4 regions of the Shewanella sp. SG41-3 genome follow, and region 2 is predicted to be linked to each of the others. Evidence: predicted binding sites of a transcription regulator. Region 2 holds the regulator's gene; each other region holds the start of a gene.
The links. The regulator sigma-54, encoded in region 2, starts transcription at its own class of promoters, with help from an activator protein. The targets are predictions, from matches to a motif close to GTTGGCACGNNNNTNGNNT.
Positions count from the first base shown of each region.

Region 1 (7,968 bases), on a different contig from region 2:
ATATCGATGCTAAGCGGTGAAAACAACCCAAGCAATACTTCAAATGCAGGCCTAGGGTTGAAGCAAATAAACGGCACCAGCTGTTAAACTGCTGCTAAATTATAAATGGTCTTGCTGTTGAACATGTTCGACCAAACTGGCTATCGACATGTTTTGTTCAAACGTTGGATTGTCTATGCGTTTTGCAAACCAGAAACGAGGCTTCCAATAGATATTATTCAAACTCGAAATTTTTACCCCTTTTTTAGTCGAGGCATGTAAAAAACGATCATTGCCCATGTAAATACCGACATGATGAACCGTCCTAGTGGTTTTAAAAAAAACTAAATCGCCGGTTTGTAACTGGCTGCGCGGCACGTCTTTACCCAAAGTCCCCTGTGAATTCACTGTACGAGGTAGTTTGTCGCCGACAATGTTCAGGTAGGCCAAATACACAAACCCTGAACAATCTACGCCATTTCGGCTCAGGCCACCTAAACGATATGGCGTACCTTTCCATTGATTATGAAAACTTAACAGGCTTGACTCGCTCCACTTGGGCGCTGCTTGCTTAAGCATGGGTGGAACTACCACAGGCTTAGGTGCGATAACCACTTGCGGACTAGACGCACATGCCGACAGCAGTAAAACCAAACAACTAAGTAATAATCTTTTAGCCAATTAACCCTACTCCAAACACCGAAAAAACCGCTCTATGTAGCAATATTTTTTCCACAATACACGCTCAAAATCACTGCTGCAGCACTTGAATCTATCGAGTCATCATCTGCATACACTGCACTAAAGCTCGCTTAGCAGTCATTTTATCGACTTTAATTTGGCAGCGTAGCATAGTTCCTTGCCAGTTCGCCCAAAAAACACTCGCTAGTGTTAATGCTGGCAAGTCTGTACGGATATGGCCTTGCTGCTGCCCCTGCTCGATAAGCGCACTCAATAAGCCCAACCATTGATCATAAAGGTGGTTTAAGGTTTGATGCAATAAAGGCGCTTTGCTACTGACTTCAACCATTAAGTTACCCATTAAACAGCCACGAGGCTCACTGCCACTAAACAGCTCATCAATGAGTTGATGATACCCATTAAGCATTGTTGATAAATTAGTTTTAAAATTTACGCTTGAATCGATAGCAATAGGTTGAATACGTAATTGAAAATAATGTTCGGCAACGGCTGCCGCAAACGCCTCTTTACTGGCAAAGTAATGGTAAAAAGACCCTTTAGGAATACCGACCTCGTCGAGAATTAATTTAATGCCCACGCCACTATAACCGTGTAACGCAAAAAGCTTTTCGCCTACGGCGCATATTGATTGTCTACTTGCTGCACTTTTGTTCATTGAGCCTCCATTTCAATGACAGGATAAACAAGAATAGACCAGTCGGCTAACTTTAGTTGCTAATAATCAAAATATAGTGACTTATTGCCTATTTTAGGCATAAAAAAACCAGCCCAAAGGCTGGTTTAAAGATTATCAATAGATTACTGAGTGACACGTAACTTATTAACAACATCTTTTACGTCATCAGTATTTTTGGCAATCATTAAAGCTAAATCACGTTCAGCATCACTCGATACCGAACCTTTTAATGTTACCACGCTATTTTTTACCTCAACGTCAATATCGGTACCAGATACGTCGGCTGAGAATAATAGTCGCGTTTTGACTACGGTAGCGACTTTTGAATCGGTGAGGGTTTTAGCGAGATCATTAGTGTCTTTATCGCTATCAGGCTTCATTACCGACAATTCATTATTGACGTCTTTAACGCCATCTAAGCTTTTCACTAATTCTCCGGCAAGTGCCTTATCAACACTACTGTTAACTTTACCTGTTAGGGTCACATTGCCATCATGTACGTCAGTATTAATATCGAATGAATTCAAATTAGTATTTAACAAAAGTGTGGTTTCAGCTTTACCATCGATCCACGCATCTTTTGCATCATCTTGCCAATCTTGTGCTGCACTTGCACCGAATGCCATTGAACCTAACATGATGCTCATTACTACAGATAATGTGGTCTTTTTCATAAAGATTTCCTCCGTTGTTAATATCAAGGATTATAATGCGCGAATCATGCCAATAATTATAACCACATGTAAAATAACAACTAATTAAATTTCTTCATTGCTATGATGACTTTTAATAGTAATGTTATCGGACTTTTTTACCGATACTAGGTAAATTTTTCCTCATGGCAATCAAGAGTGGCTTAACCTCGACTAGACTTAAAAGGTGACGAAGCGAACATCAACAAAAAACGCCTGAGAATCAACATTATCAGGCGTTTTTATTACCCGCAGACTAATTACCTGCAACGGAAAGGTGTTTCATGGTATCAAAACTCATCTGTAGCCAAGCAATGCCTTCGGCAAGTTGCCCTGCGACACGCTTATTTTTAGTTTTTTTAGCGGCGTACTTTAATTGAGTTAATACTTGTTGCTCAGTTTCAACCAATACTGCAATCACCTGCGGTAATGGTTTATCCTGTATCAGGTGTTCGGCCTTAGCATAGTGTTTATATGAAGATTGTTGGTGAAAGGTTTTACTGTCCATAGGTCTTGCTTGGCTGGATCGCATCAACGTAAATAATGGTGTTAAACGCGTTAGCATGCATTTTCTAATGTCAGCCATATGGATAAAAACCCGCTTAATGTTGTAATCGTCGGCCCCTAGTATTGCTTGGGCATAAAATTGCTCGCCCTCTTGGCATAAATCAATCGCTTCATGCAAAAGCCACACATCGGACTCAACTTGTTCGTCTCGAGTATATGATTTCAACGCAAATCCTCCTGTATTCGATAATTTAACTAGTACTTTGCTCTATAGGTTGTATAACCTATAGAGATCCAGCACATATTATGTAAGCAAAGCCTAAACATAAGCACGTCTGCACATGGACAAAATTTAATTAACCATCTGATTATTAGTGTTATTATAATATTTTGTTACACGTTAATGGCCTAACAACACTGAATGATTGTCTTTAGTTGTCACACGACACCCGAGACAAACATTGGACTACATACCACAGGGAGTGAATCGGCATGCCACGTCCAACACTTTTTTACCATTTACACCGTCAAGAAGGTGAAGCTCGTCTACTTGCTTTACCAAGTAGCCAGCACTTTAATAAGATTGCCAGCTCAGTTGACCAGTCCTGGTTAGACCAACTGAAGAGTAACTCAATAGACGTTGCTATCATTGAACTGTCACAATTAAGCCAACAAGAATACGCTGAGCTAACTGACAGTTCGATAATGTCTGATATTGAGCTCATCTTCTTAACCGAAGGTAAGCCAAACCCCAACTTAGATCATTTAATGTCAAAAACGGCTGGTTATCATTTTCGCCAGCCTTACGATGCTGATGTGATTAACGACACGCTAGAAGACTTTGCCCGAGACTTCAAATCGCAATCGACTAAGCAAAAACAGCCTTTTTCGAGTGAACTAGACCAATATGGTTTATTGGTTGGTTCATCGCGTGCGATGCACAAGTTATATCGCACTATTCGTAAAGTCGCTGTCACCGAGAGCAACGTGCTCATCGTTGGTGAAAGCGGTGCAGGTAAAGAGCTCGTTGCCAATACTATTCATTTGGCTAGTCATAGAGTCGACGAACCCTTTATCGCAATTAACTGTGGTGCATTAAGCCCTGAACTGGTCGACAGCGAACTGTTTGGCCATGTAAAAGGCGCTTTTACTGGTGCCCATCGAGATCACCGTGGTGTATTTGAGCAGGCAGAAGGCGGCACCTTATTTCTTGATGAAGTAACCGAAATGCCGTTAGAACACCAAGTAAAATTACTACGCGTACTCGAAAATAATGAATATCGCTCGGTAGGCTCACAACATCTTAAAAAAGCCAATGTTCGTATTATTGCCGCCACTAACCGCGATCTAGCCGACGCTATTGATGCGGGTCATTTTCGCGAAGACTTATATTTTCGTTTAGCGCATTTTCCCATCCAAGTGCCACCATTACGCAACCGTAACAACGACATAAGTGGACTCGCACAGCACTTTTTGGCATATCGAAACACAGCTGAAAAACTCACAAAAATGTTTTCAGATGATGCTCTTAACCTGATCCAACAACAAAAATGGCCTGGTAATGTCCGCGAATTGAAACACGCTATTGAACGTGCATATATTCTGGCAGAAAACGAAATTTTACCGAGCCATATCATGGTGTCATCGCTAGAACCTTCAACAGAGCCGTTAACTGACGGCGTACAAATACCTGTGGGCATGCGCCTCGACGAACTAGAAAAAGCTGCAATTTATCAGGCCCTTGATGAATCGATGGGCAATAAAAATGAAACTGCAAAACAATTAGGTATCAGCGTTAAAACCCTTTATAACAAGTTAAGTAAATACCAAGACCAAACGAGTCCTGACGAACCTTAACAGCGTGCTAAGTGATTAAATGTGTTTGCTCGCTTGAGGCAGCAACACATTTAATGACTTAGGTTTAACCTTGATGCATAAATCTTCAGACTCAAATAACTCACCATCAATAACATATTTGCACAACGAGTCCGTGCTCAACTGAATCGTCTTAGCTTGCTCATGATGAATTCCACTCTGCTGATCATCTTCACGCTCGCCTGTTAATCCGGCAAATAATAGCTCGGTCATACTCAATAATTGTTGTGGTGATGTCTCACTGGACTCAATCCAAGTAATGTCTAACAAACCATCGGTAATATTGGGTTCACCATTTCCTTGGGCTAATACACTGGTGAATGGCGCCGCATTGGCAATCACTAAACTCGTGGTGTTAATCATTTGAATGTCACCACTATCAAGCTGTAATTTCATCGACAAAGGCTGATTTTCATCTATCGCCTCCCACAAACCATTAAGGTAAGCCAACTGTCCGAGCTCATTTTTTCGGTCGCGATCGGCTTTCTGTATCATTTTCCGCTCAAAGCCCAAGCCCGCTAGCAACAACATCAATTGCTCATTACACATGGCAGTATCTATGCGCTGAGAATAACCTTGAATCAAAATATCAAGCGCTTGCGATACCGGTACTAACTTACTGGTGATACCAAACAAGGTGTGACTAAGTGCATTAGTGGTGCCCATAGGAATAATACCTAGATAAATATCACTGTCGACAATCACCGATGCCACCTCGTTAACTGTGCCATCTCCACCACAAGCAACAATAATATCAGCACCCTGTTTTTTGGCATGTTCGGTTAGTTGCACCGCAGACTTGTCTTTAGTGGTATATAAGACTTCAAGCTGAAAATAATCGCTCAAGGTTTGAGTTATATGATCGGCTTCATCATGCCACTTACCGCCACCTGACACTGGGTTCACTATCAACCAAGCGCGTTTATGGATATGAATTTGATTCAGGCGATGCATTTTTTCGACGGCTGCTAACTGCCATTTATTTAACCGCGCGGTTTGACGAATACTACTGATAGATTTCAGCACATCATTAACATTACGATTTTGCTCACGGCACACTAAGTAAGCGGCTAGCACTAACACCGAACGCCCTCGACCTAATGCACAATGTACTACGACATTTTTGCCATTACTGACTTGGTTATGTAACCAATTAATCGCTTGATTTAACTGTGCGACGCTAGGTACGCTGTGATCCAATACCGGAATATTTAAATAGGCAATATTTTCATCAACCAGAGTCCACTCTAATGCGTCAAATTCTGCAGTAACATCTAAAATAGCATCAATTTTCTCATGCTTTAGTCGGTCAATATCGCCAGAAAACAACCGGCAGGCTAAATACAGCTGCTTATCAATTTTTTGTATTGCAGGAACTTTGTCATTTTTTCTCGCCCAGGCGTTATATAGCTGGCAACCCAATAAAAACGGAATAAAGCTCCAACCTATATACCAAGGAATACTGCCATCTTGGCGTTTACGGAAAATACCTGCACTATTAAACCAATACGCCGAACTCACCAAGCCTAAAGATAATGCAAGCCACGCAAAAACAAGCTTAAGTAACACATAAGGAAGCGCCACACATAAGCACGCAGCCAATAACGTACCAAGGGTATAATAATATTTAATATGGATACGGGTGAGCATTGTGGTCCTCCTTTTTTAAAAAAAGCAGCACATGAGTGCTGCTTAAGACAATACTTATCACTATAACTATCTAATCACTTCGCGCCACGCTCTTAAGATTTTACATTGACTTATATGAGTCTAAACAAGTCGTGACCTTTGACATCAATGTACTTTACGTTAATAACCTAACGGCTCTGAACGGATTAAATAGTTAATCAGATTGCACTGTATTTAACAGTCTGGATCTTCTGACTTCATGCCTTCTTTTACATCTTCACATGCATCTTCAACAGCATTACCAGCATCTTGGATCATTTCATCCACTTTCTCACCAGCATTCTCAGCTTTATTGTCTGAACATGCTGATAAACCAGCCGTTAAAAACACCATTAAACTTGCCATTGTCAGTAATTTTAATAATTTCATATTCATCTCCTAGATGATGGTTGTAATCGAATAACGTTTTGTCGCTAACCTTAACTCGGCTTCAGAGCTCAGGTTACCTACTATGCTCGGGGACCTTTACCTCTAATCGCACTGGATAATAATGAAATCACCAGTAATACAATAAAGATAAAGAAAATAATTTTGGCGATCCCTGCTGCGGCTCCAGCAATACCAGTAAAACCCAATAGTCCTGCTATAACGGCTATAACTAAAAACATTAATGTCCAGCCCAACATAAAAACCTCCTTGGTGTACGATTTACAGTATGGTGCGTGATGTGCTAATCCTTTTGATATCGACCTCATACCTAACCATCTGAGAATTAACCATTTACACAACGACTATGTTTTTACTAATGCCAACATCGTGCCAACAGTAAATAAAAAATTAAAGCCATGATTATAAAGGATTTAATTTAATATCGAAAAATGAGCGATGGAAGAGCCACAGACTTGTAGGCACTTTTTACCGATGTTTCCGGTAAGAGTTTCAGATACTAGCGAACCAGTATCGAAAGGAGCAATGAAAAGGAGTCAACATAAGCGCCGCCAGAATAACACCAAGCATTACAACGTATACGGCAGCTTAAATGATATTAATGTTGCTAGCGCTATAAAGCCACTCGATATCCACAAACAAGCTTCTAAACCGTATATTTGATACACCAACCCCGAAAGAACGGTGCCGATAAGACGTCCCATGGCGTTGGCCATGTAATAAAATCCCACATCAAGTGACACGCCATCATGCCCTGCATAACTAACAATCAGATAACTGTGCAGTGACGAGTTAATGGCAAACACAGCGCCAAATAGCATTAATCCGGCAATTAATGTCACGTGGATATAAAAGTTAAAGTGCAACGCAAGAGCAATAGCAGCAGGAATAAGTAATAAGTAGCCAGCCCATACAAAGGCTGCGCGTCCTGTTGGTACTTTGCCGTGTTTTTTACCAGTAACATAAGGCGCAAATGACTGGACGATGCCGTAGCCAATCACCCAACTCGCCATAAAACCGCCCACCCACCAATGATCCCATTCAAATGTCACCGCTAGAAACACTGGTAACGCCACCACAAACCATACATCTCGAGCACCAAACAAAAACATTCGCGCTGCCGACAACAAATTAATCGCCGGACTTTTGGAAAAAATATCGATAAATTTAGGTTTGTTTTTCGCTTTGCCTAAATCCGCTTTTAAGCTCAATAGACTCATCACCCACACACAAGCTAATAAGGCTGCCATCAACAGCACTGCACCGCGAAATTCAAATAGCGTGAGCAAAATGCCACCTAAAAAGAACCCCAGTCCTTTTAACGCATTTTTAGAGCCAGTAAGAATGGCCACCCATTGATACAACTTGCTCTGCGCATCACTAGGCACCAACATTTTAATCGCACTCTTGGCGCTCATTTTATTGAGGTCTTTAGCAATACCCGACAAGGCTTGCGCAACC
Region 1 is NZ_JACJFJ010000007.1:271,847-279,814, forward strand. It holds gene H5164_RS15270 (C40 family peptidase) at 100-660, opposite strand; gene H5164_RS15275 (TetR/AcrR family transcriptional regulator) at 752-1,336, opposite strand; gene H5164_RS15280 (BON domain-containing protein) at 1,480-2,031, opposite strand; gene H5164_RS15285 (hypothetical protein) at 2,306-2,782, opposite strand; gene H5164_RS15290 (sigma-54-dependent Fis family transcriptional regulator) at 3,049-4,413, shown strand; gene H5164_RS15295 (diacylglycerol kinase family protein) at 4,429-6,081, opposite strand; gene H5164_RS15300 (hypothetical protein) at 6,295-6,489, opposite strand; gene H5164_RS15305 (DUF1328 family protein) at 6,570-6,746, opposite strand; gene arsJ (organoarsenical effux MFS transporter ArsJ) at 7,077-7,968, opposite strand, start outside.
Region 1: the regulator sigma-54 is predicted to act here: its motif matches at 6,866-6,884, upstream of H5164_RS15305 (DUF1328 family protein).

Region 2 (7,968 bases):
TCTAAGGTGCCTTCAAACATATTACTGACAGATGATGCTAGTAATGCGGCAAATAGATTGATGGTTAGCCATAGAGAGCGTCTTAGAGTACTTTTAAGCACTGGGCCGAAGGTATCTTCATCATCATCCATGCCTGCCATCCCCATCATGGAATGCTCGGCATCTTCACGGATCACATCGATAACGTCATCAATGGTTATTCGTCCAAGTAATTTTGCTTGGCTGTCTACTACAGGGGCAGATATCCAATCGAGTCGTTCAAATTTTTGCGCAACATCTTTATCAGACATCTCAACCGGAATACTTTCTAGTTCGGTGTCCATAATGCTGCGAACTGTGACGCTCGGATCGCATGTGAGTAAGTCGACTAATCTGACGCCACCTAAAACATGGTCATGGCGATCGACAACATATAATGTATCAGTGGTATCTGGTAAATTACCGCGTTGACGTAAATAGCGTAACACTACTTCGATATTAACATCGGGTCTTAGGGTAACCGTATCTGTGTTCATTATGCTGCCGGCAGTATCGTCCGGGTAGCGCAGTGCTTGTTCTACTCTATCTCTGTCCTGGCTTCGCATTGACTTGAGTACTTTCTTATAAACCGCATCGGGCAAGCTGCGAAGAATATAAGCAAGATCATCGGTGTCCATTCCTATTGTGGCCTGGGCGAGTTTCTCTGGTGTCATGCTGCTGATGAGCGAATCTTTCAGTTCTTCACCTAATTCATCCAGGATCTCACCCGCATATTGTTGATCAATTAATTGCCATAAGACTTGTCGATTTTTTGGTGGTGATGATTCGAGAATGAGGGCGACATCGTTGGGTGACATTGCATGTAACATATTGCGAGCATGAACAAACAATCCACTGTCTAACGCTTGAGCGAGTTGATTGAGTCGTTGTTCTGTTATTTCATTATCTAGGTACTCTTTACCCATATATCAACTTCCTATTTGTCATACAAATATGATTCTGTATGTAATGATTTTGGGCAGTTTCAGTTTCTCTGTTTGGCATATTGATGCAAGAATTGTTATCTGCGGGCAAGAAATGAAATGCAGCAATAAAATCGTTGAGTGACTTGCGCCGAACGAAAGTCTGAACTGCTGATGTTGCTTTACACAAAAATTAACGTCCGATTACATCGGTGTTTGGTCAAGCGAGAACCGTGATTGAAATTGGCTACAACGCTAATCTCTCTTAAGAGAATGAATACTTAATCAGCTGGGGATCCGCCGCGCGTTTCAATATAAAGGCTAATATTATCGAGGAACTGATCGTTAACCTTCGAACAGCAATATCGTGGCAGTTTGGTTAGTATGACGACTTCATTTAAAGATGGAAATAAATAAGTGATGATGGCTTAACGATCAGTAATTAGTGAAAGTATCACTAAACAATTTAGCAAGACTCATCAAATTTAGCATTAATCAGATCACATACGGCATTTAATGCCACTTCAGCATCTGGGCCTTGGGCTGTTACAGTGATCATTTTACCTATGCCACTTTCAAGCATTAATAACCCAAGTACACTAGCTGCACTGGCGTTTTTATCACCTTGAGTTAACGTGATACTGGCATCAAAATCACCCGCTAAAACAGCAAGTTTTGTTGCAGCTCGAGCATGTAACCCCAATTTATTTGAAATGGTTACTTGGCGTTCAAGTTTGATCATTGGCGCGATCCTATGCTCAGTTAGCTGTCAGTATCAGTTAAATTTAATTCTCTGTGGCGAGCATTAACTGTATGTTTACTGCCATGTCTAAACCTTTTTGCTAATTGATCAGCTATATATACCGAGCGATGCTGGCCACCGGTGCAACCAATGGCGATAGTCAGATAGCTGCGATTATTACGTTCTAAATGCGGCATCCAGGTTTCAAATAAGTTTTCAATTTGCCAGATAAACTTATTCACTAGAGGTTGCCGACCTAAAAACTCTTGTACCGGTTCGTCTAAACCTGTGAGTGGTCGTAGTGCTATTTCCCAGTGCGGATTAGGTAAAAAGCGCACATCAAACATAAAGTCAGCTTCTGTTGGCATACCGTGTTTAAAGCCAAAAGACTCAAAGTTAATCACTAACTCTTTATCGACACTACCTAACAAGATTTGCCTGACTTGGTCGCTTAATTCGTAAATATTCAGGGCAGAGGTGTCAATATAATGATCAACAATTTTTGCGATAGGCTCAAGTAAACGGCCTTCTAATATGATCGCTTCTTGCAGTGAAATATGATTTTTAGATAACGGGTGTAATCGACGCGTTTCGCTATAGCGTTTGAGTAGCACTTTATCATTAGAATTCAAAAAGAAGCTAATAATTTCAGTGTCATGTTCAAGTAAGGCAAGTTGATCTTGAAGGACTTTACCTTGCTCGGCAATGTTGCGTACATCAACACTAATTGCCACTAGATCATTATTACCTTTGAGCTGAGCCAGTAATATGCCAATCAGTGGTAAAGGCAAATTATCAACACAATAATACCCTAGATCTTCTAATACTCTTAGAGCAACAGATTTTCCTGAGCCTGAACGTCCCGATACTATGACAAGTTTCATGCAGTAATAACCCGATAAAGTTCTGTTGAGTCGTGAGTTTTACGAAGCTGTTTCAATATTTGCTTATCGCTTAATTTTTGAGCCACGCTTGATAGCGTGCTTAAATGCTGTTGGCACTGATCTGCAGGTACTAACAAAGCAAATAAAATATCCACGGGCTGTTTATCGATTGCATCAAAGGCAATGGCTTCTTCACATTTAATAAATATTGCGATCGGATGTTCTATGGTCGTTAATCTACCATGAGGTATCGCAATGCCATTTCCTATACCTGTGCTACCCATTTTCTCTCTCGCTAATAGGCTTTCAAAAACCTCTTGCGAAGATAGGGGTGGGTACTGGGCAGCGACTAAATTGCTGATGAGTTCCAGTACTTTTTTCTTACTGCCCGGTGTGGCACAGGTAGTGCATTCCGGCTGCAGAATGGTACAAAGTTCCATCGTTAGTGTTTTGTATACTTCTCTTTGTGTTTAATTACCTGACGGTCGAGTTTATCGATCAGGGCGTCTATTGCAGCATACATATCAGTGCTTTCTGACATGGCAAAAATCTCTGCACCATTAAGGTTGATTTTAGCTTCTGCTTTTTGTTGTAATTTTTCTACATTGAGCACAACGTGTACATTATTGATCTGATCGAAGTGTCGTTCAAGCTTTGAAAATTTACCTTGAACGTATTCACGTAAAGATTCGGTAATGTCGATATTTCTACCTGTCATATTGATAAGCATAAAAATCCTCCGTTGCCTTGTAGGTTATAAACTCTTACGTTGGTTTGAGGGCGGAATGAGCATCGCTTCGCGGTATTTTGCAATCGTACGACGCGCAACGTTGATCCCCTGATCTGCCAGCAGTTGGGCCATTTTGCTGTCACTTAATGGCTTTTGCTGGTTTTCTGCTGCAACCAGTTTTTTGATAAAAGCACGAATAGCGGTAGATGAGCATTCTCCGCCATCGTCGGTGCTGACATGGCTAGAGAAAAAGTACTTTAATTCAAATAGCCCACGTGGTGTGTGCATATATTTTTGAGTGGTAACCCGTGAAATAGTTGATTCATGCATTTCTACTGCTTCAGCAATATCATTGAGCACCATAGGTTTCATGGCTTCTTCACCATATTCAAAGAAACCTTGCTGAAATTGCACAATACAATTGGCGACTTTCAATAAGGTCTCATTGCGGCTTTCGATACTCTTGATGAACCATTTAGCTTCTTGTAAATGACCGCGAATAAATTGGCTATCGGCAGAGTTTTTACTGCTTCTAGCCATGGCTGCATATTGTTGATTAACGCCAATTTTAGGCATATTGTCTGGGTTTAACTCTACAACCCAACGGCCATTCTTCTTTAGTACGGTTACATCAGGAATAACATATTCGTCATCAATAGCGGTGACTAACAAGCCCGGGCGAGGGTTAAGTGACTGGATTAAGGTGATTGCGTCACGCAACTCGTTTTCTTTGAGCTTGGTTTTGCGCATCAATAATCTAAAATCGCGCCCAGCAATTAAATCTAAATAGTCTTTAATGAGCAGACGGGCATTGTCTATATGTGGGGTTGTGTCGGCATATTGGGCTAATTGAATGAATAAACATTCGCTTAAATCTCGTGCGGCAACACCAACGGGATCAAAGTGTTGAATACGTTTTAATACCGCTTCAACTTCATCTAGTTCAACACTTTCATCACCCATGGCTTCGAGAATATCTTCAGTGCTTTGGGTTAAATAGCCGCGTTCATCAATGGCATCAATAATCGCGGTAGCAATCGCTCGATCAGTGTCAGAAAATGGCGTGAGATTTTTTTGCCACTCTAAATGTTCATATAAGCCTTCAGTCGTTTCACCTTGGAATGGCATATCATCATCGCGCATGCTAGCGCTGCCTGAACCTGACATTGGAGAGGCGGTGTACACTTCATCCCATGTGGTATCCATAGCTAAATCGTCCATGGTTTCTTTGGTCATGGATTCTGCTGTGTCGACTGTTGAGGTGTCTTTTTCTATATTGACCACGCTGTTGTCACTAAAGTCGGTGTCCGATTGGTCGCGACTTTCTTTTACTGAGTCTTTTGCTTGAGAAAACTCATCTTCTATTTCAAGCAATGGGTTTGAGTCCAATGCTTGTTGGATTTCTTGCTGTAGCTCCAATGACGATAATTGCAGTAAGCGGATCGCTTGCTGTAATTGAGGGGTCATGGTTAAGTGTTGACCCATTTTGAGTTGGAGTGACGCTTTCATTTACCGCTTATCCCTAGATGATTTCCATAAAAATGACAATCTCGAAAACTGTAATCGATTGTCACATACATCAATGACATTTAACGCTATTTAGATATCGTTCAATGAAATGAGTTAGATAGACTAAAAGGCCAGTAAAGTAACTATAGCTTGAATTGTTCACCTAAGTACACAGCCCGAACTTGTTGATTACTCAATATCTCATCAGGTGTGCCTTCGGCAATTAAATTGCCCTGGCTGACAATATAAGCGCGCTCACAGACGTCTAAGGTTTCACGTACGTTATGATCGGTAATTAATACCCCTAAGCCGCGGTTTTTAAGCTGTTGAATGATTTTTTTTATGTCGATGACAGAAATAGGGTCAACCCCCGCAAAAGGCTCATCGAGCAAAATAAATTTAGGATTAGCGGCCAGCGCGCGCGCTATCTCTACTCGACGACGTTCCCCACCAGACAACGACATGCCTTGGCTGTCGCGAATATGGGTGATATGGAATTCTTCTAATAAATGCTCTACTTGCTCAATCCGTTGGTCGGTAGTGAGTTCTTTGCGAGTCTGCAATACGGCCATAATATTGTCGTATACGGTCAGTTTGCGAAAAATACTGGCTTCTTGCGGCAAGTAACCAATCCCTTTGCGAGCTCTAAGATGCATTGGGTCGGCGGTTAAGTCGTCATCATCAATTAAGATCCGACCTTTATCGCTTTGCACTAAGCCGACAACCATATAAAACGTGGTTGTTTTACCTGCACCATTGGGGCCTAAAAGACCAACAATTTGGCCTGTTTTAACGGTTAAACTCACATCTTTAACAACCTGACGAGTTTTATAGCTTTTAGCTAAATTTTCAGCCGTTAGGGTTATTTGGGTCATGGTTTGATCTGCTTTTTAACAGGAATTTCAGGGAGCTTTTGCTTTGGTGCAGTCTCGTCTTGGAAATTCTCAGGTTGAATAATAGTAATAACGCGATCTTTCCCTGTACCAGTACTTTCAGCAATCAGCTCTTGAGCGTTAATGTTGTACTTAATACGGTTACCGGTTACTTGGCTACCAGATTGATCCAGTTTGGCATTACCTGTCAATGTCAGTGTAGTGGTAGCAAGATCATAGCTTATTTCGTTGGCACTGGCGGTGCCAATTTGACCGTCGTCTAACTCTTGTGAAAACGTTGCAGGGTTGCCTATAGCGATGAGTTTTTTACTGGTGCTGTTTTCGGGAGTAAACGCCCGTAACTCATCAGCATTAATGTTAATAGTGCCTTGGGTAACGGTAACAGGACCATTAAAAACAATTTGATTATTTTTAATGTCAGCAGACTGGCTTACTGAGGCAATTTTCAACTCTTGTTGAAGATCACCTTGTTTCGCTATGGTAGGTAAACTCAGCAGGCAAAATATGCTGCCAAATAACATAACATTGGCGTGAGTGTTGAGGCGATTAATGTGGCTCATATGTTCCTTCTACCTGGCTGAGTAGCGATAATTTTTGCGAATTCAAGTCGGCATGTAGACCTAAACCTTGAATAATAAACCCTTTACCTTTGATGTACACCATCTCTTGTGAGGTGCCGATCATAGTGGTTAAATCCACCGAAACAGCTTGGGTACTGAGTGACTGCAGGGGTTCTTCTATATTAATGGCATCAATAATAACATTATTTTCTAATATGACTTGGCTGGTATTTTTATTCAATTGGCCTCTATCTGCGCTTAATTGCCATTGCGCTTGGCCGTTTTCAGGGTAAATGAGGTAAACAGGTTTAGTAAAGTGAGTAATGTCACTTGAGGCGTAATGCTCCATGTGTTCGGCACTGACTCGACTAGCAATTAAACCGAGTTTATTAAATTCTGTGGTGCGTAGGTTATCCGCTACAAAGTCGGGACGTTCAATACCACGAACTTTCACAGCATCCATTTCACTGCGTTTTATTTGCGCTTGCCAGTAGAGGAAAAAAGCAAGTCCAAAAAAAGCCACAATACCTAGAGTGATTCTATTCATATACTCATACCATGAGCACTGGCAAATTTATCTTGGCTTAAAAGCAGTAAATCAGTGAGTTCTCGTAACGCGCCATGGCCACCATTAAGAGAGGTGGTCATATGGCAATGTTGCTTAACAAATGGGTGCCCGTCACCGACACACACGGCAAGACCAACTGCTTTCATAACTGGGAGATCTACCATATCATCGCCAATATAAGCGACTTCGTCTGCGCTGACATTATACAGTGATAGGAGTTGTTCAAATGGCTCAAACTTGTTATCAATACCTTGATAAATATGTTTAATACCTAATGCGGTCATGCGAGTTTCGACAATCTTTGATTTGCGGCCAGTAATGACAGCAACGTGCATTCCGCTTGTCAGGATAGATCGAACACCATAACCATCGCGAGTATGAAACGCTTTGAGTTCTTCGCCAGCGTTGCTGAGATAAATTCGACCATCTGAAAATACCCCATCGACATCACAGATTAACAGTTTGATTTTTTGAGCGCGTTGCCAAATATCATTGCTGATAGGGCCGTAAAATCCTTGGTGGCTGGTGGTTGATTCTGACATGATTAAATGACTCCCGCTTTAACCATATCGAGCATGTTTAATGCTCCGATCGGTTGATGTTTTTCATTGACTACAATCAGTCCGTTAATACTTTTCTCATCCATAATTTGCAGTGCTTGTGCCGCTAGAATGCCGCTAGGGCAGGTGACACAGTTCTGGGTCATTACCTGAGCTATCGGAGTGGTGCGAAGGTTGACTTCGGCGTCGATAACTCGGCGCAAATCGCCATCAGTAAAAATACCAACCAGTGTTGTTTCGCTGTCGACAACAGCTGTCATACCAAGGCCTTTTTTGGATATTTCATACAGCGTTTCAGTAATACAAATATCATTATGCACTATGGGTAAATCATCGCCTTTATGCATAACATCATCGACTTTTAATAATAATTTTCGCCCCAGAGATCCACCAGGGTGTGACAAAGCAAAATCATCTCGAGTAAAACCTTTGGCTTGCAATAAGGCAATGGCTAATGCATCACCCATTGCTAAAGTTGCTGTGGTACTCGAGGTTGGTGCCAACCCTAACGGGCATGCTTCTTCTTGTACTTCAATGCACAAATGGATTTTAGATAAACGCGCCATATTAGAGTCTGGTTT
Region 2 is NZ_JACJFJ010000003.1:209,504-217,471, reverse strand. It holds gene mgtE (magnesium transporter) at 1-944, opposite strand, end outside; gene H5164_RS07005 (HPr family phosphocarrier protein) at 1,408-1,683, opposite strand; gene rapZ (RNase adapter RapZ) at 1,704-2,567, opposite strand; gene ptsN (PTS IIA-like nitrogen regulatory protein PtsN) at 2,564-3,007, opposite strand; gene hpf (ribosome hibernation promoting factor) at 3,010-3,297, opposite strand; gene H5164_RS06985 (RNA polymerase factor sigma-54) at 3,322-4,806, opposite strand; gene lptB (LPS export ABC transporter ATP-binding protein) at 4,950-5,681, opposite strand; gene lptA (lipopolysaccharide transport periplasmic protein LptA) at 5,678-6,259, opposite strand; gene lptC (LPS export ABC transporter periplasmic protein LptC) at 6,246-6,806, opposite strand; gene kdsC (3-deoxy-manno-octulosonate-8-phosphatase KdsC) at 6,803-7,369, opposite strand; gene H5164_RS06960 (KpsF/GutQ family sugar-phosphate isomerase) at 7,372-7,968, opposite strand, start outside.

Region 3 (7,968 bases), on a different contig from region 2:
TATTACTATTTTTTACTCTGATAACCTCATTGAGATTACCGTCCCGTAAAGCTTCACCAAGGGTTTTAATTTCAATATTAGCGGTTTTAGCATAAATAGAAATCGTGTCTCCTTTGCAAACAAAACACAAGTTATTACTTAAGACTGGAGAGTCTTTCGCAACCCGACGTTTTACTCTTGAACCAATTAATGAGTTGATATCTGAAAAAAATTGGCCTTTTAGACTATATTGATCAATATACATAATGTGTAAATGTTGTTGGTCAATAATTTGGTCTGGTGACAGTATCTGGTTTGCCGCGACAACGGGGTATTGAATTTCAACTCGAACTGAGAGATACATTTGCCATGGGTAGTCATAGTCTGGACTATCACAGCTCAGTTTTACCATATTATTGCGACTAATCGCTCGTTCACTGGCAAGCTCAGCCGTTATCGGTGGATAGCACCGCGGAGGATTGACACGACCTTCAAGGTTTTGTGGGGTGATTTCGACCTTAGCTTTTGAGTCTGCTTCGATTTTTTTTTCTATCGTCTCTTTAGCTAAGTCATAAATGGTCGATAGTGAGGGTGTTATTATCTCTTCGCTGGCAAATGCTGGCAAAAAAAATGTTATTGAACATAATAAACATAAAAAAAATACTTTCATAATGAAGATACTAGCTTGTTTTGCCAGAATACACCTATACTTTTAAAAACGGAAAATATGCGGGCTATCTCTGCATACACAATAAGCTAAAAAATATGTACCGATGACATAATAATTTCATTATGTCCCCGTCAAAAAAGTGTCAGCTCACCGTGTGTGAGTTAATTAATACAAATTAAAGCAAGTTGTATGCCCACTTTTTTAATTTAATGAATAGATAAGTATTCGCTGGGTTGTTGATGGTTTACACTCAAGGTTGGTAGGTCTTTAGCGATAAATGAGCTAGATGTAATGAGCTAACGTATTGTGTTGAACCTGGGTTTACTATAATTTTAATGAATAATTTTTATCCTTTTGGGTGACAGTTAACTACAAGGTCGTGTTATGTCGAGCATTTTAGATTCAGTCAATAAACGTACTCAGCTTGTCGGGCAAAACAGACTCGAGTTACTATTATTTAGGCTTAACGGCCGCCAACGGTTTGGGATTAACGTGTTCAAAGTGAAAGAGGTTTTACAATGCCCACCACTGACAACCTTACCTAAATTAAATCGTTATGTTAAAGGTGTTGCTCATATTCGTGGCGCAACGATTTCTGTTATCGATTTAAGTGCTGCAACGGGTGGTCGTCCGCTGACATCAACAGAAAATTGCTTTATTATCATTTCCGAATACAACCGAAGCATTCAAGGCTTTTTAGTGAGTTCTGTTGAACGTATTATCAACATGAATTGGGAGGCAATTATGCCGCCTCCACAAGGTTCTGGTCGTTCTTCATATTTAACCGCAGTGACAGAGATAGAAGGCGAGTTGGTTGAGATTTTGGATGTTGAAAAAATTCTTGATGAAATTTCACCGGTTAAGACTTCGATCAGTCAAGAACTCAACGAAACTTTAACGATTGATAGAGAACAGCATTATCATATTATGGTTATTGATGATTCTGCAGTGGCACGTAAACAGATTATTCGTTCGTTAGAGTCTTTAAATCTGCAAATCGATACTGCCAAAGATGGTAGAGAAGCGTTAGAGATGTTGAAAAATATTGCCAAAGAAATGGATGATGTATCAGTGGAAATTCCGTTGATTATTTCTGATATTGAAATGCCTGAAATGGATGGCTACACTCTAACAGCAGAAATTCGTGATAATCCAAAGTTAAAGAATATAAAAGTCGTACTGCACACATCGTTAAGTGGTGTGTTTAACCAAGCGATGGTACAAAAAGTTGGGGCTAACGATTTTATTGCTAAGTTTAACCCCGATGAATTAGCCGCAGCGGTTAACAAACATTTGAGTTTATAATTGTTTAGAATTGAATAATATTGAACGTTCGGTCGGCTCATCGGCAAACATATTAGGAAGATAATGTGACAGATAAATCACTTGCTGAAGCAGAGTACAATCAATTTAGGCTGTTTTTAGAGCAGCATAGCGGTATTGTGTTAGGTGAGAACAAACAGTATTTAGTTCGTAGCCGCTTAGCGCCACTGATGGGAAAGCATAATTTGCCTTCTCTATCTGAGGTGGTTAAAAAGTCGATGAAACCGATAGAGCGTCAATTACGCGCTGAAGTGATAGATGCGATGACTACTAACGAAACCTTATGGTTTCGAGACCGTTATCCATTTGAGTTGCTGAGTAATTCTTTGTTGCCTGAATACAGCAAGTTGGGCCGACCATTAAAAATATGGTCTGCTGCTTGCTCATCTGGGCAAGAACCTTACTCTTTAGCTATGACAGTGTTGGAATATCAACAGCGTAAACCCGGTGCTTTGCCTGGGGGCGTGACAATTCAGGCAACAGATTTATCACCTTCTATGTTAGAGCGTTGTAAGAATGCTGAATATGATGGTTTAGCTCTGGCTCGTGGTTTGTCTGAAGAGCGTAAACGTCAGTTTTTTGATGCTTTACCGTCTGGCAATATGAAAGTGAAAGATAACGTAAAACGTTTAGTGAACTTCAGAGCACATAATCTACTTGAAAGTTATAGCTTATTAGGCAAGTTCGATATCATTTTTTGCCGTAATGTATTGATTTATTTTGCGCCAGAGGCAAAGGCTACCATTTTGCGGCAATTTGCTGCCGCACTTAATCCTAAAGGTATCTTATTCTTAGGTGCGTCAGAATCTCTTGCGGGGTTAACCGAAGAGTTTAATATGGTTCGCTGTAATCCCGGTATCTATTACCAGAAAAAAACCTAGCTAAAACAGTTGATTAGGTTCACCCCATGCCGACGATCGTCGGCATGTTAGTTTTTTTATTTTATTCTCCCATTATAAAAATTGTTGGCATAACCTTTGCTTTATATCTATCAGTTAGCTGATGGAGGCAATTTTATGGCGATTAATTTCGATAATGCATTAGGTGTTCACCAATATTCTTTGGGCGTACGAGCTCAAAGAGCTGAAGTGATTTCAAGTAACATCGCCAATGCCAATACTCCTCATTATAAAGCTCGAGATGTTAATTTTGCTTCTGCTATGCAAGCAGCAAGCTTACATCAGAAGGGTTTGAGCATGAGTCAAACCACAGAAAAACATTTCGATTTAACAGCGTTAAGTCAACAACATGTCCAATATCGTGTTCCAAATCAGGCCGATACAGGTGACGGTAATACTGTTGATACGCAGAAAGAACAATCAGCATTTATGCAAAATGCGCTCGAATATCAAATGTCATTAGGCTTCCTTGAAGGTAAGTTTAATGGCATGCGTAAAGCTTTGCGAGGTGATTAATCATGAGTTTATTTAATATTTTCAATGTGTCTGGATCAGGTATGTCTGCGCAGTCAGTGCGTTTGAATACCACTGCCAGTAATATTGCCAATGCGGATTCTGTATCAAGCAGTGTTGATAAAACTTATCGAGCACGTCATCCCATTTTTGAGGCTGAAATGCTTAAAGCTAATAGCCAGCAAAATAGTTCGCCGGGTGTTAACGTCAAAGGCATTGTTGAAAGTGATAAACCATTAATAAAAGAATACTCGCCAGATCATCCGATGGCTGATGGTGATGGTTTTATTTATAAACCGAATGTCAATGTGATGGAAGAAATGGCCGATATGATTTCTGCATCACGCTCTTATCAAATGAACGTTCAGGTGGCTGATGCAACTAAGTCTATGTTGCAACAGACGTTAAGGATGGGTAAATAGTATGATTATTCAAGGAGGTAACAATGAGCCTCGTTAATTCTTACAGTCAGTCTTTACCGCAACAATCCAGTAGCACATCAAATACAAGTGCTACCACGAAAAGTTCTGTACAGACAAATACAACCAGCACTACTACTGGGAACCCTTTCCTTGACGGAATTCGATTACCTGAAGAAAGTGCGATCCCTGAATCAAAAGATCAGATGTTAAAGCAAGAAGATTTTTTTGCTTTACTCAGTCAACAGTTGTCTATGCAAGATCCTTTTAAACCGGTTGATAATGATCAAATGATTGCCCAAATGGCATCGTTTTCGACGGTTGACGGTATTTCAAATCTGAATGATGAGATCCTTAACCTCAATACGGTAATGAGTTCTAGCCAAGCGTTACAAGCATCAGGCTTGGTGGGTCGAAAAGTGCTTATCCCTTCTGATACCGGGGCAATTTCTACTGAAAGCCCTGAGATTAAAGGTGTGATCAGTACGCCATCTGCAATTGAAACGATTACGGTGAAAATTGAAGATGAGTCGGGTCAGCTGATCAAGAGCTTTAATGTTGATGGCAGTAAAGGCGGCAATGTTGATGTGACATGGGATGGCTTAGGTAAGGATGGCCAACCCGTTAAAGCGGGTAATTACTCGATAAAAGCCAGTGGTAAAGTTGATGGTACGTCGGAAGATTTAGCGGTATCAACTTATGCACATGTGACAAGTGTGTCACTGGGCACTGCAGCGACTGGGGCCATTTTGAATTTGCGTGGAGTAGGCGGAATTAAGTTATCTGACGTACTCGCAGTATCTGAAACATAGTAAGGCCTGTATTGAATTATTGGCTTTATTGATAAATGAATTAATTGTGAGAGGTGAACTATGTCATTTAACATTGCACTGAGTGGTATTGCTGCCGCGCAAAAAGACTTAAATACAACGGCGAATAATATCGCTAACGTGAATACTATTGGTTTCAAAGAATCACGAGCTGAGTTTGCTGATGTGTACGCAAATTCTATTTTTTCGAACAGTAAAACCGCTGTCGGTGGTGGAGCAACCACCACTCAAGTGGCACAGCAATTTCATCAAGGTAGTTTGCAATTTACCAGTAATTCACTGGATATGGCGATCAGTGGCGGTGGTTTCTTTGTTACGTCGTCTGAGTTAGGGTCGCAAGATCAGTCATATACACGTGCAGGGGCATTTAAAGTTGACTCGGCCAACTATATGGTCGATTCAGCGGGTAACTTTTTACAAGGTTTCCCTGTTGATGAAGATGGTAACTCGACTTCTGTGAGTTTAACCACAACCCAACCGATTAAGATCCCTGACACTGCAGGTAGCCCTGTGCAAACCGGAAATGTTGGTTTGCAAATGAACCTTAATGTGGGTGAAACCGCATTAGACCCAGCTAATTTTAATCCTGCTGATTCTGATACGTTTAATAATTCTACCTCGGTGACGATTTATGATTCATTAGGTGAATCGCACATTATGACCACTTACTTTATTAAACCGACCAATGGTTCATTTACAGGTGAAAGTAATTGGGTTGCCTTTTATGCAGTTGATGGCGATCCTGTTGATGTTGCGGCTGGCGCTGGTACTTATTCAACAGATACCAATGGTGATGGCACTGCTGACGCAACGGGTACAGCATCTGCTGCTAATCCCGATGGATTAGGTGGAGTCTGGTCAGGAGCTGTGCTTAAATTTAACTCTGTTGGTGCTTATACTGGCAGTGATCCTGCTAACATTACCACTGAAGCATTAGGTTCTGGCGGTGCAGGTGCTTTAGGCCCTGGAGCCGACGGCACTCAAACACTTACGATAAAATTTAATAATCCAACTCAGTATGCTTCTCCATTTGAAGTCACTGAATTGACTCAAGATGGTATTACCGTAGGGCGATTAACCAATGTTGGTATTGGGTCTGACGGTCTGATTACCGCCAGTTATAGTAATGGTTCAACTGTGCCGTTAGCGCGAGTGGCATTAGTACGTTTTGCTAATGAGCAAGGTCTTACTCAGGTGGGTAATACGTCTTGGAAAGCCAGTTTAGGTTCCGGCGCGGCATTAGCTGGTGAGGCAAATAGTGGTACATTTGGTAGTATTCGCTCTTCTGCACTTGAACAGTCAAACGTTGATTTAACCACTGAGCTGGTCGATTTAATCTCAGCTCAGCGTAACTTCCAAGCTAACTCACGTACGCTTGAAGTTAACAATACCTTGAACCAAACGATATTACAGATCCGCTAAATGATCCTTAGGCTATATAGGTGTTGCCGTTTACGGCAACACCTTGCCTTTTCCACCTCGTTACTTGTCCCCGTTGTTACTCCCCCTCTTGTCGATAGATTCTTTTTTGACACTCATGCGCTACCCATTAATTTTATTGATTAACTGATTCATACAGTTACATCCCAACTCCCTCACTTAAAACTCATTGGCATGATGCTTGCTTGTTCTGTGTATATAGTGTCTTTGCAGAAAGTTTGACGGAGCAAAAAATGGACAAATTTCTTTATATTGCCATGAGCGGCGCAAAGCAAGGGATGAATGCCCTAGCAGTGAGTGCGAACAATCTTGCTAACGCGAATACTGATGGATTTAAAGCTGACATGGTCCAAGCCCGTTCAATGCAGGCATTTGGTGAAGGTTTGCCTACACGGGTTTTTTCGATGATGGAAAGCCCAGGCAGTAACTTTAATGGCGGCCCCATTAAAACTACTGGTCGCGATCTTGATATTGCGGTTAAAGGAGATGGCTGGCTTGCTGTGCAGGCGGCTGATGGTTCCGAGGCATATACCCGCGCTGGTAGTCTAAAAATTGACAGTACCGGCTTGTTATTAAATAGCCGTGATCGTCCCGTTATGGGCGCTTCAGGTCCCATTGTGTTACCCATTCCAGTTGAAAAAATAGAGATTTCGGCCAACGGTATTATTTCTGTACGCCCTCAAGGGGCAACCGCAGAGGTAATAGAAGAGGTCGGAAGGATTAAGTTAGTTAATCCTGGTAACGAAAACCTTATGCGCGGTGAAGATGGTTTATTTCGTCTTATTGCCGGTGGCAATGCGCCAAACGACCCAGGCGTTCAAGTTGAAAGTGGTGCGGTCGAAGGCAGTAATGTTAATTCTGTGCATGAAATGGTCGCCATGATTGATATTCAACGTCAATACGAAATGCAAGTCAAAATGATGAAGAACGCTGAAGAGATTGATCGAGCGTCCACTTCCTTGATGAGAATTAGTTAGGAGTAATTATTATGCATCCAGCGTTATGGATAAGTAAAACCGGTGTCGACGCCCAACAAACCAATATTGCGGTTATTTCAAATAACGTGGCTAACGCCAGTACCGTTGGATTTAAGAAAAGTCGTGCAGTATTTGAAGACCTTCTTTATCAAACGGTTAACCAAGCTGGTGGCATTAGCTCAGACAATAGCAAGTTACCTAATGGTTTAAACATTGGTGCAGGTACTAAAGTGGTTGCCACGCAAAAAATGTTTACCCAAGGCAACATGCTGACTACAGATAACTCATTAGATTTAATGATTGAAGGTTCGGGCTTTTTTGAGGTGCAAATGCCAGATGGTACAGCAGCCTACACCCGTAACGGCCAGTTCAGCTTAGATGATACCGGCCAAATCGTCACACCAGGTTCTGGTTATGTGGTTCAACCGCCTATCACTATTCCAGAAAACTCCACCAGTATTACGGTGTCGGCCTCGGGTGAAGTGTCAGTGCAAACCCCAGGTACAGCTGCCAGTCAGATTATTGGCCAGTTAACCATGACCGATTTTATTAACCCTGCTGGTTTAGATCCATTAGGGCAAAACTTATACACCGAGACAGGTGCGAGTGGCACGCCTATTCAAGGTACTGCATCACAAGACGGTTTAGGTTCTATCCGCCAAGGCGCATTGGAAACCTCTAACGTTAATGTGACAGAAGAATTGGTTAACCTTATTCAAGGTCAACGTATTTACGAGATGAACTCCAAAGTTATCTCGGCGGTTGATCAGATGCTGTCTTATATTAATCAGAATCTCTAAGGAGCTAACATGATTAAATACATTGCGTTAGCGTCAGTATTGTTATTGGCTGGGTGCAGTTCTACGCCCAAGAAACCGATTGCTGATGATCCATTTTATGCGCCGGTATACCCAGATA
Region 3 is NZ_JACJFJ010000014.1:28,485-36,452, forward strand. It holds gene flgA (flagellar basal body P-ring formation chaperone FlgA) at 1-649, opposite strand, end outside; gene H5164_RS19160 (chemotaxis protein CheV) at 1,034-1,954, shown strand; gene H5164_RS19165 (protein-glutamate O-methyltransferase CheR) at 2,020-2,853, shown strand; gene flgB (flagellar basal body rod protein FlgB) at 2,989-3,387, shown strand; gene flgC (flagellar basal body rod protein FlgC) at 3,390-3,806, shown strand; gene flgD (flagellar hook assembly protein FlgD) at 3,830-4,615, shown strand; gene flgE (flagellar hook protein FlgE) at 4,676-6,055, shown strand; gene flgF (flagellar basal-body rod protein FlgF) at 6,307-7,050, shown strand; gene flgG (flagellar basal-body rod protein FlgG) at 7,062-7,850, shown strand; gene flgH (flagellar basal body L-ring protein FlgH) at 7,860-7,968, shown strand, end outside.
Region 3: the regulator sigma-54 is predicted to act here: its motif matches at 2,937-2,955, upstream of flgB (flagellar basal body rod protein FlgB).

Region 4 (7,968 bases), on a different contig from region 2:
CGTGTTAGGTGATGGTGACGAAATGCTAACCGTAAACAATGATGATGGCAGCGTATGGATAGAAATACCAGGCGAAAAACAAACTACTCAGATTGCACCATCATTAACAGAATTTCTGCAGCAACTCTCTCCGTTAATAACCCCACCAGTTAAGCCCATAGAAGAAGCTGAGATTGTTGCTGAGCATCCTGGGATCTGGCTGCGGATCAAAACCATGGGACGACATTTTTTACGTAAAAAATAACCATCAGCAGTATTGAAATGCTCTTTTGAGTGTTTCAATACTTAATGCATCCACAGTGGTTAATCCTATGAATCATCCCCGCTTAGCTTTTCTTATCATGGTAATAACAGCGTAGACTTTATTTTATCAATACATGCTTGCTTATCGACAATCCACAGACCATAGCTTAATGGCAATATTTCAACTCCTGCTCTTTCAAATAACCTGTAGGTTGTTAGTTCGAAAAAATTAGCCCATGGTCCAGGAAAGCCAATAAGATCGATGGCAAGGTACTTGTCAGCATAACGACATAAAATATCTATTTCTGTGCCAACAATGGCATAACCCGGCCATGTTTCTATTTGTTGCTCTTGTAATGCTGCAATGATTTGTTGTTGAAATGCGTCTATTTCTGAGGTGACGCTATGCTCGGCATGAAAAGTGGTCATTGATGCTATATAGCGCCGCAGTAGATTATTTTCTGGCAATTGTGAGTCATCAATTGACAGGTATAACGACTGTTTTTGACGTGCTCTGGTAATGGTGACATTAAATACATCGGCCTTGTTTAGGTAGGCTGCTGCATGTTTACTGTTATTATCAATTGCAAACGAAATCAACATAATATCTCGTTCTTCACCTTGAAAACCAAACGGCGTAGCAGCGCGAATACTGTGTTTAATGATATCGGCTTGAGGAATATGTTGTTCAATCAGTGCGGCAATCTGTTCTGCTTGAGCGCTGAAAGGTGAGATGACTCCGATACTGTGGGCTATGCCAGTGTTATTGTCGGTTGTTATTTGAGCTTGAATATCAGCTAGGATGCATTGTGCTTCTTGATGATTTACGCCGGATGTGTCGCGGATCCCCTCTAGTCGATGAAGGTGCAAATGGCCTGAGCTAGTACAAGGTCGGTGTTGCATGACTTTTAATCTTGAATGATAAAAAGACTGATTACTAAAATGGATGAGTTCAGGTTTACTTCTAAAATGTTCATCTAGAAAGGCCAGCTCTTTATCGGTGTTTAAGGTTTTTAGGGCTAAATCTAAGATAGAATTATCTCGATAACTGATGGCGCTCTGGTTGTTTTCAGGCACGTTGTTTTTGCTTAATAATTGATTCTGCTTAGCTCTAGCTAAAAATGAATAGTGTTTTAATTGTTTGGTATCGCCAACAATCAGTGCTCGTTTTGCACGATATAAGGCCGGTAAACAACTGCTAATATTGCATTGCGTGGCTTCATCAATAATCACTAAGTCAAACATTTCACTGTTAAGTGGTAATACTTTGTGCAGGCTATTTAAGCTCACCAACCAGATGGGAAATGCAGCAAATAACTTGGCATATTCAATCTTCGCAAACTGGGCGAGTTGTTTACTGGAGGTTCGACTGCGTATTGCTTGGTTAAATGCTTGAAGATACTTTCGGTATTGGCTGACTAATGTTTTTAAGTTGTTTTTTTTAAGTGTATTGAGATAGTCAGAAGCAAGCGTTTCACGTTCAATGGTGCGTTTGTTAATGGTATCTAATGCATGCCATTGATGGTGCCATTGGTTTATTGATCCTTGAATAAAAAACAGATAAGCGCGCTTTAACCACTTCGATTGTTGTAACTCAAGTTGGTGCAACCGCAAGCCTCGGCTGATGGCTTTTTGGCTGAAAGCCATAAAACGATGTTCTAATTTACCTAGCAATCGATTTAGCTGGTTAATTTCTTGTTCATTTGCTTTGGGGCTGTTGTCCAAGTCATCTGCAAAGTAACCGGCTAACAAATCAGCGGTATAGTCTTTTAGCTGCTTTAAAAAGGCTTTTTGTCCGGCCTTAATTGAAACATCGCCTAAGGTAAAGTTACTCGCCAATTTGTCTGCAATAACATCAAGGGCTACTTCATTATTGGCCACAATTAACACCGACTCTCCGCGAGCCATATGTTCCGCTGCAACGGCAGCGATAGTATAGCTTTTACCTGTGCCGGGTGGGCCAGACACACAACCTAGACTGTTGTTAGCGGCGATAGCGATGACTTTCTTTTGTGGGCCTGATAATAGTCCAGGCAAAAAGTCGTACTTGAGCTTCGCAGGTTTGGAAACCTTGTTCGACTTTGCCATTGTATGGTTAAAGAGCTTACCGATAGGGGCTGATAGCTGATTAGCATTGATGATAGTGTCTAATTCGTGAAGTACGCCGCGGCTACTTTTTGATCTTTCAACACAAATTAACATGGAAATGGGTAATAAGCTGGGGATCTTTTTTGTCAGCGCTTTTTTGATGTCACTGTATTGAGCAAGCTTCGGATATTGGAGTAATTCAAGCGAGCTTATTTCAATATGATTATTACTAAAATATGAGGTCCAAAATGATGCGGAGCGAGTATCTTCAGAAAAAAGCGATTCTGCTAGCGCATTATCATCTGGGAGTAATTGTTGCAGTAAGGCTTCATTGATTTCAGTTTCATCGGCTTGGGTAGAAAAATAGCAATTACCATTATCCTGCTCAATGGTGGCTTCGCTAAAGAGCAAAGGCGATACTACCGTTTTAAGCTCGCCTTTTATGGTGACTTTGCCGACAAACAAGAACCGTGCATACAGTAATACTCTTTCTCTTTCATACATTGCTACCCGTTTTAACATTGGGGCGGCAAATTCTTCGGGGATAGGTAGCCGAGGTAAAAAACCTGTGCCTAGTTCATCTTTACCTTGAAGAATTAAACGGTCTTCTTGCTTAAGCTTATTGACGTTCCAAAGATTAATGGAGGCACTATCTTCCTTGTAGCAATCTCGGTAATAAGAAATAATTTGTTTGTAACTCAATGAAGTAATTCCATTTACTGATGGTCCCAAGATATATTAGACACTATGCGGCATGGCTCGCAGCGAAAGTGAAACATGTCTAACAAAGGCTGTTCAAGTTTCCAATGATGTGAACCACAACGTGGGCAAGCTCGGTTTAATTCGCTTTCTAACGACTCACCACCGACACGATACAGATAATAGTAAGTTGGTATTTGCGTTAAAAACTCTATTCTGCCACGTAAATCCCAACCTCGTCTAAACAGGTCGCTGTCTACTCGAGTGATTTCATCTAATGCGGCAAATTCAGCTTTAGTGGCAGCCGCCATTTGTAGCTCATCACATGCTTGCCATTCTGTTTGCCATTTTATAATGCGTTTATGATCGCCATTGAAGGTCGCAGGTAATTGATACAGGGGGATTGGCAGGAGATTATCGCCATTACGTAGCGGTGAGCACATATGAACATAACTGGTATACAACACCTGCCATGATGGTGTCTCTGTGCTGCTAACTTCAGAGTTAATGTCTTGGCCGATGAACTTTTCTCTAGGAGCCAATAGTTTGGCCGCGGTTAATCCGGCTAAAGTGACCTTTACCCACGGGCTATGATAACGATTTGCCAGGCTGGTTTTTTCGGGTAACAACAGGCGAACTCTAAATTCACCGTCATTAAAAGCGACGGCAAACTCCCTGCCTAAAATTTGTCCATTCGCCCTTAGGGCTTCAAGAAAAGCGTTGATGGCTTTTTCTACGGTATCAATTGTTGTGTCGGCAAAACATTCAAAGCGCAGTTCAGTAACAAACATCTATTGGTCTGCCTTATTAACAATGATATTGCTTTGAATGGCATTGTCTTGTAATTGATTTTCTAGCTGTTCGACTCGCTTAGTGAGCAGTGTGACGTGTTGTTGCAGACTCATGACCTGCTGAATAACATCGGTAAGATCCACGTTATTATCTGCAGGTTGGTCAGTCACAGCGGCAATATCGGCTAATTCTGGTATGTGTTGCCACTCGGATTTTGGCAACGCCTTAAACTGTTGTAAACCTTGGATTAGGGTAGGCATTGGGATGCTATTTCCTAAACGGCTTTTAATCAGTGCCAAACAGGGAGTATTTCCATTGTTAGCAATCGATTTAGCCGCGGCAAGTACTTGCTCAATTGGACTCATTGTTGGTTAAATTCCTTAATTCGATGGTGTGAGATTAACTAATTCTTATTAAATATAAAAATAAAGGCATACAAATCAGTGTTTTATTTTTTGGCACGATTCTGGCTTAAAGGAACTGTAAATACAATGCGGATTTTATTTTAACAAAAAGGATGCAACATGAAATTAAAACTTATCACAGCAGGATTAATTATCGCCACATCAGTAGGGCTAAGTGGTTGTGTTATCAGTGTCGGTGATCATGAATCGGCTAAAAGTGCTGACTATTGGCAAGTTCAACAAGATAAGAATCGTGAACTGTTGAGCAAACTGTCTATGGGGATGACGAGTGATCAAGTGATAACTCTAATGGGCACCGCCGATTTCAGCGAAGCTTATATTAAGCCGACTGAAAACCAAGGGGAACAGTCTATCAAGGTCATGTTTTACCGAACGCAATGGGCGCAAGGCGATGGTAAAACAACCAAAGATGAATGCACGCCCATTGTGTTTCGCGATGATGTTTTAGTCGGTTGGGGTAACACCGCCTACAAACAAATCTGATGAGATAATGGCGCTGTTATAAGGTCAAAAATTAATTACATTTCAGCGCGCATCATTACGTCCAATTGGTCAATCACTTCTGACCATTGGGCGTCTTCTCGTAATGCCTCTTTTAAAAATGCTTTTTGGCCTGGATTCCAGCAATCTGCATCGGTTATTAACGTATGCTTAGCAAGCTTATTTTGCATAACAAAGTCATCGATACCCACTTGATCATGCGGTAAACCTAGTTGCATAAATAAATGGCTAAGATCATTTGATGTAGTGTCCATTTAAAGGATTCCTTGTAATGGTGTGGTAAACAAATTCAGTATCAGTGTTGATGAGGTAAATAGCAAACAACTGACAATGACAACCGCGAACAGGCTAAATGCGTAAACAAAACTTGTAGAATGTTTCAAACTTGTTAAGTTAGATTGAGTTTAGAGAGTCAATAACAAGGAATAAAAATGGACAATCACACCTTGGAAACTATTCGCGCAGTGTATTTGACCGCAGAAGACCTGAGAGTCGCAGCTTCCATTCTCTACAACGCATATCATGATGACCCCTATTTTATTGACGTGCTTGCTCAAGATGATGAACAACAATATGAGCAAAAGCTTCGGGCAGCCATCCGTGAAGAGTTAAATGAGTTATGGCAACAAGAACAAGCTTTAATCGGTTTATTTGATGGTGAGCGCTTAATCGGAATTGCGTGTGTCATTTCTCATCTCATTCCTCTGGGTGAGGGACGATATTGGCACTGGCGTTTCAAAATGATGCTGGGTACCGGATGGAAATCGACCCAAGGATTAATGCAAAAAGAAACCTGCATTCTTGAACATCTACCTTCTCAAAAGTGTGGTGTTTTACAATTTATTGCTATATCACCAAATGAGCAGCAAAAAGGTTATGGGGCTAAGTTAATTCAAGCGGTATTGAGTTGGTGTGATGAACAACCTGATCTCGATGGAGTAGGCGTGTTTGTTAGTAATTCATCACATCATCGGGCTTTGGTAACACAAGGGTTTAGCAGTATTGCTAACGTTAGCATCGGTAATATAGAAGGTGAAATTCTGTTTTACAGTAAAGTGTAACGCCAGCGAAAAATAATTGAATACTCATCGGGCCATATCATTTGCGGATTATCAATTAAGGAGTGAATAGTGGAACCTAAACGTTACTCTTCATTTACAGAATTTTACCCATTTTATCTGTCGCAACATCAAAACCCTATTTGTCGAAGGCTGCATTATATTGGCAGTGGCATTATTTTGGTTATTATTGTGAATACCTTGATTAATCAGCATTGGTGGCAATTATTGTGGCTGCCCGTTGTGGGTTATGGCTTTGCATGGTTAGGGCATTTTCTATTTGAAAAAAATAGGCCTGCTACATTCACTTATCCGCTTTATAGTTTGTGGGCTGATTGGGTCATGTTTGGGCAGATGATAATGCGCCTGTGGCGAAAATCAATCCGATAGTAATAACCTGCTCATGCTTTTGTAAGCCATATCCTACAAGCATGTAAGGGATCTTATCTAAAGTTGTCAGCGTTTAACGTTATTAATTATATTTAATATATAAAAATCATAGCATTACATGTTTTTTCTTGAGTGTTGGTATGTTAAGCATCTATTTCAATGATGTTGAGTGACTTTTCATCGAGCTGGTTTTGATTAGAATGTAGTTATCGAAAGCGAGTTATTTGTTGGTTTTCTTAGGATGAGAAATAAGACAATTAATGCTTAAGAATATCATGGATGTTATTAGGACACGCTCACGGATTGAGCATAAGCTCGGCAAATGGATAGCCGAATCAAGGATGAGTGAAAACAGTCATGCTGTTGACACAAGGATAACAAGGATAGGGCTGCAGGATGCAGCATGGATAGATTCAACGGATTGAATAGATTTACCGCTCAGTCAATGGATAGGCTGTTCAAAGGAGTGACACTCATGGGTTTGTTTGTATTACACAAATAGACAAGGAAATGAGAACAGGGAAAAGGACTGCAGGAAGCATGTTTACATGGATGGTGTGCAGGGAGCAAATATTCAGCAGGATGCTGACAAAAGTGTTAACGGGCACAACCTTATAACTTAAGGTTGTGCCTTTTTGCATCTAAAACTCATATTTGAACCGCTGCGGAATTCTATGATCGGACTGGGTTGATGATGTGCTAGGTTAACTGGCTTTAGCTTATCTAAATCGCTAATCTCAATATTCATAATAAGTCCTATCGATATCGTTCAGTTTTCGCGATGTTTTTATAATCCTGTGATGTAATTGAACACTTATTTGAACGATTATCTCGTCATCTTTGTGACACTAATGTTCGCCAATATGACCCAATATCGTACTGAATCTACTAATGCCTATATTGATACTCTCAATTTATCCCGAGGGCATGCTCAAGCATGTCATTGATACTCTGAAAATGCTGATGATTATCTCAATGACCTTTTGTATAAATAACAAACTCAATGTAATAGTGACAGCTTTCTGCCATAGTGAACCTTCATATTATTAACTTCGTAGTGCACATATGTTTGATGCAAGCAGGCCATCATCTCGAAAAATAAGGAGGGTGTTATGAAAAGTACATTAATGCTAACAATATTGGCAGCAAGCTTATTGTCCTATGCTTCTAACGCCACTGCAGATAAGACCATTTTAGCCGGAGGATGTTTTTGGTGTATGGAGTCCGATTTTGAAAAGCTTGATGGTGTTAGCGATGTGATATCAGGGTTTACTGGTGGAAGCTTAAAAGATCCCACCTATAACGGTAACCATGCAGGTCATTTTGAAGCGGTACAGATAACCTATGATCCTAATAAAGTGAGCTACAAAGAGTTATTAGATTATTACTGGGTAAATATTGATCCCTTTGATGCAAGAGGGCAGTTCTGTGACAAAGGTACTAGCTATTTAAGCGCAATTTTTGTGGCAAACGATAAAGAAAGGCAAATTGCCGAACAGTCTAAAAGCGATATTGAAAAACAATTTCCTAACCAGAAAGTGGTTACGCCAATTTTAGCATCGAGTGTTTTTTACCCTATCAAAGGCGATGAAAGTTACCATCAAGATTACTATAAGAACAATCCTATTCGCTACCATGCTTATCGCTGGAATTGCGGTCGTGACCAAAGGTTAGAGGAAATTTGGGGAGATAAAGCGACACATTAATCAGGTTGTTTGGCAAAGCACATATGAGATTGAAAGTAAATCAGCTATTCACTGCTTATATTTAGA
Region 4 is NZ_JACJFJ010000010.1:46,299-54,266, reverse strand. It holds gene syd (SecY-interacting protein) at 1-244, shown strand, start outside; gene H5164_RS17480 (ATP-binding protein) at 340-3,033, opposite strand; gene H5164_RS17475 (Zn-ribbon-containing protein) at 3,048-3,821, opposite strand; gene H5164_RS17470 (hypothetical protein) at 3,822-4,187, opposite strand; gene H5164_RS17465 (DUF3192 domain-containing protein) at 4,347-4,730, shown strand; gene H5164_RS17460 (DUF2789 domain-containing protein) at 4,766-5,002, opposite strand; gene H5164_RS17455 (GNAT family N-acetyltransferase) at 5,180-5,809, shown strand; gene H5164_RS17450 (DUF962 domain-containing protein) at 5,879-6,196, shown strand; gene msrA (peptide-methionine (S)-S-oxide reductase MsrA) at 7,309-7,902, shown strand.
Region 4: the regulator sigma-54 is predicted to act here: its motif matches at 4,277-4,295, upstream of H5164_RS17465 (DUF3192 domain-containing protein).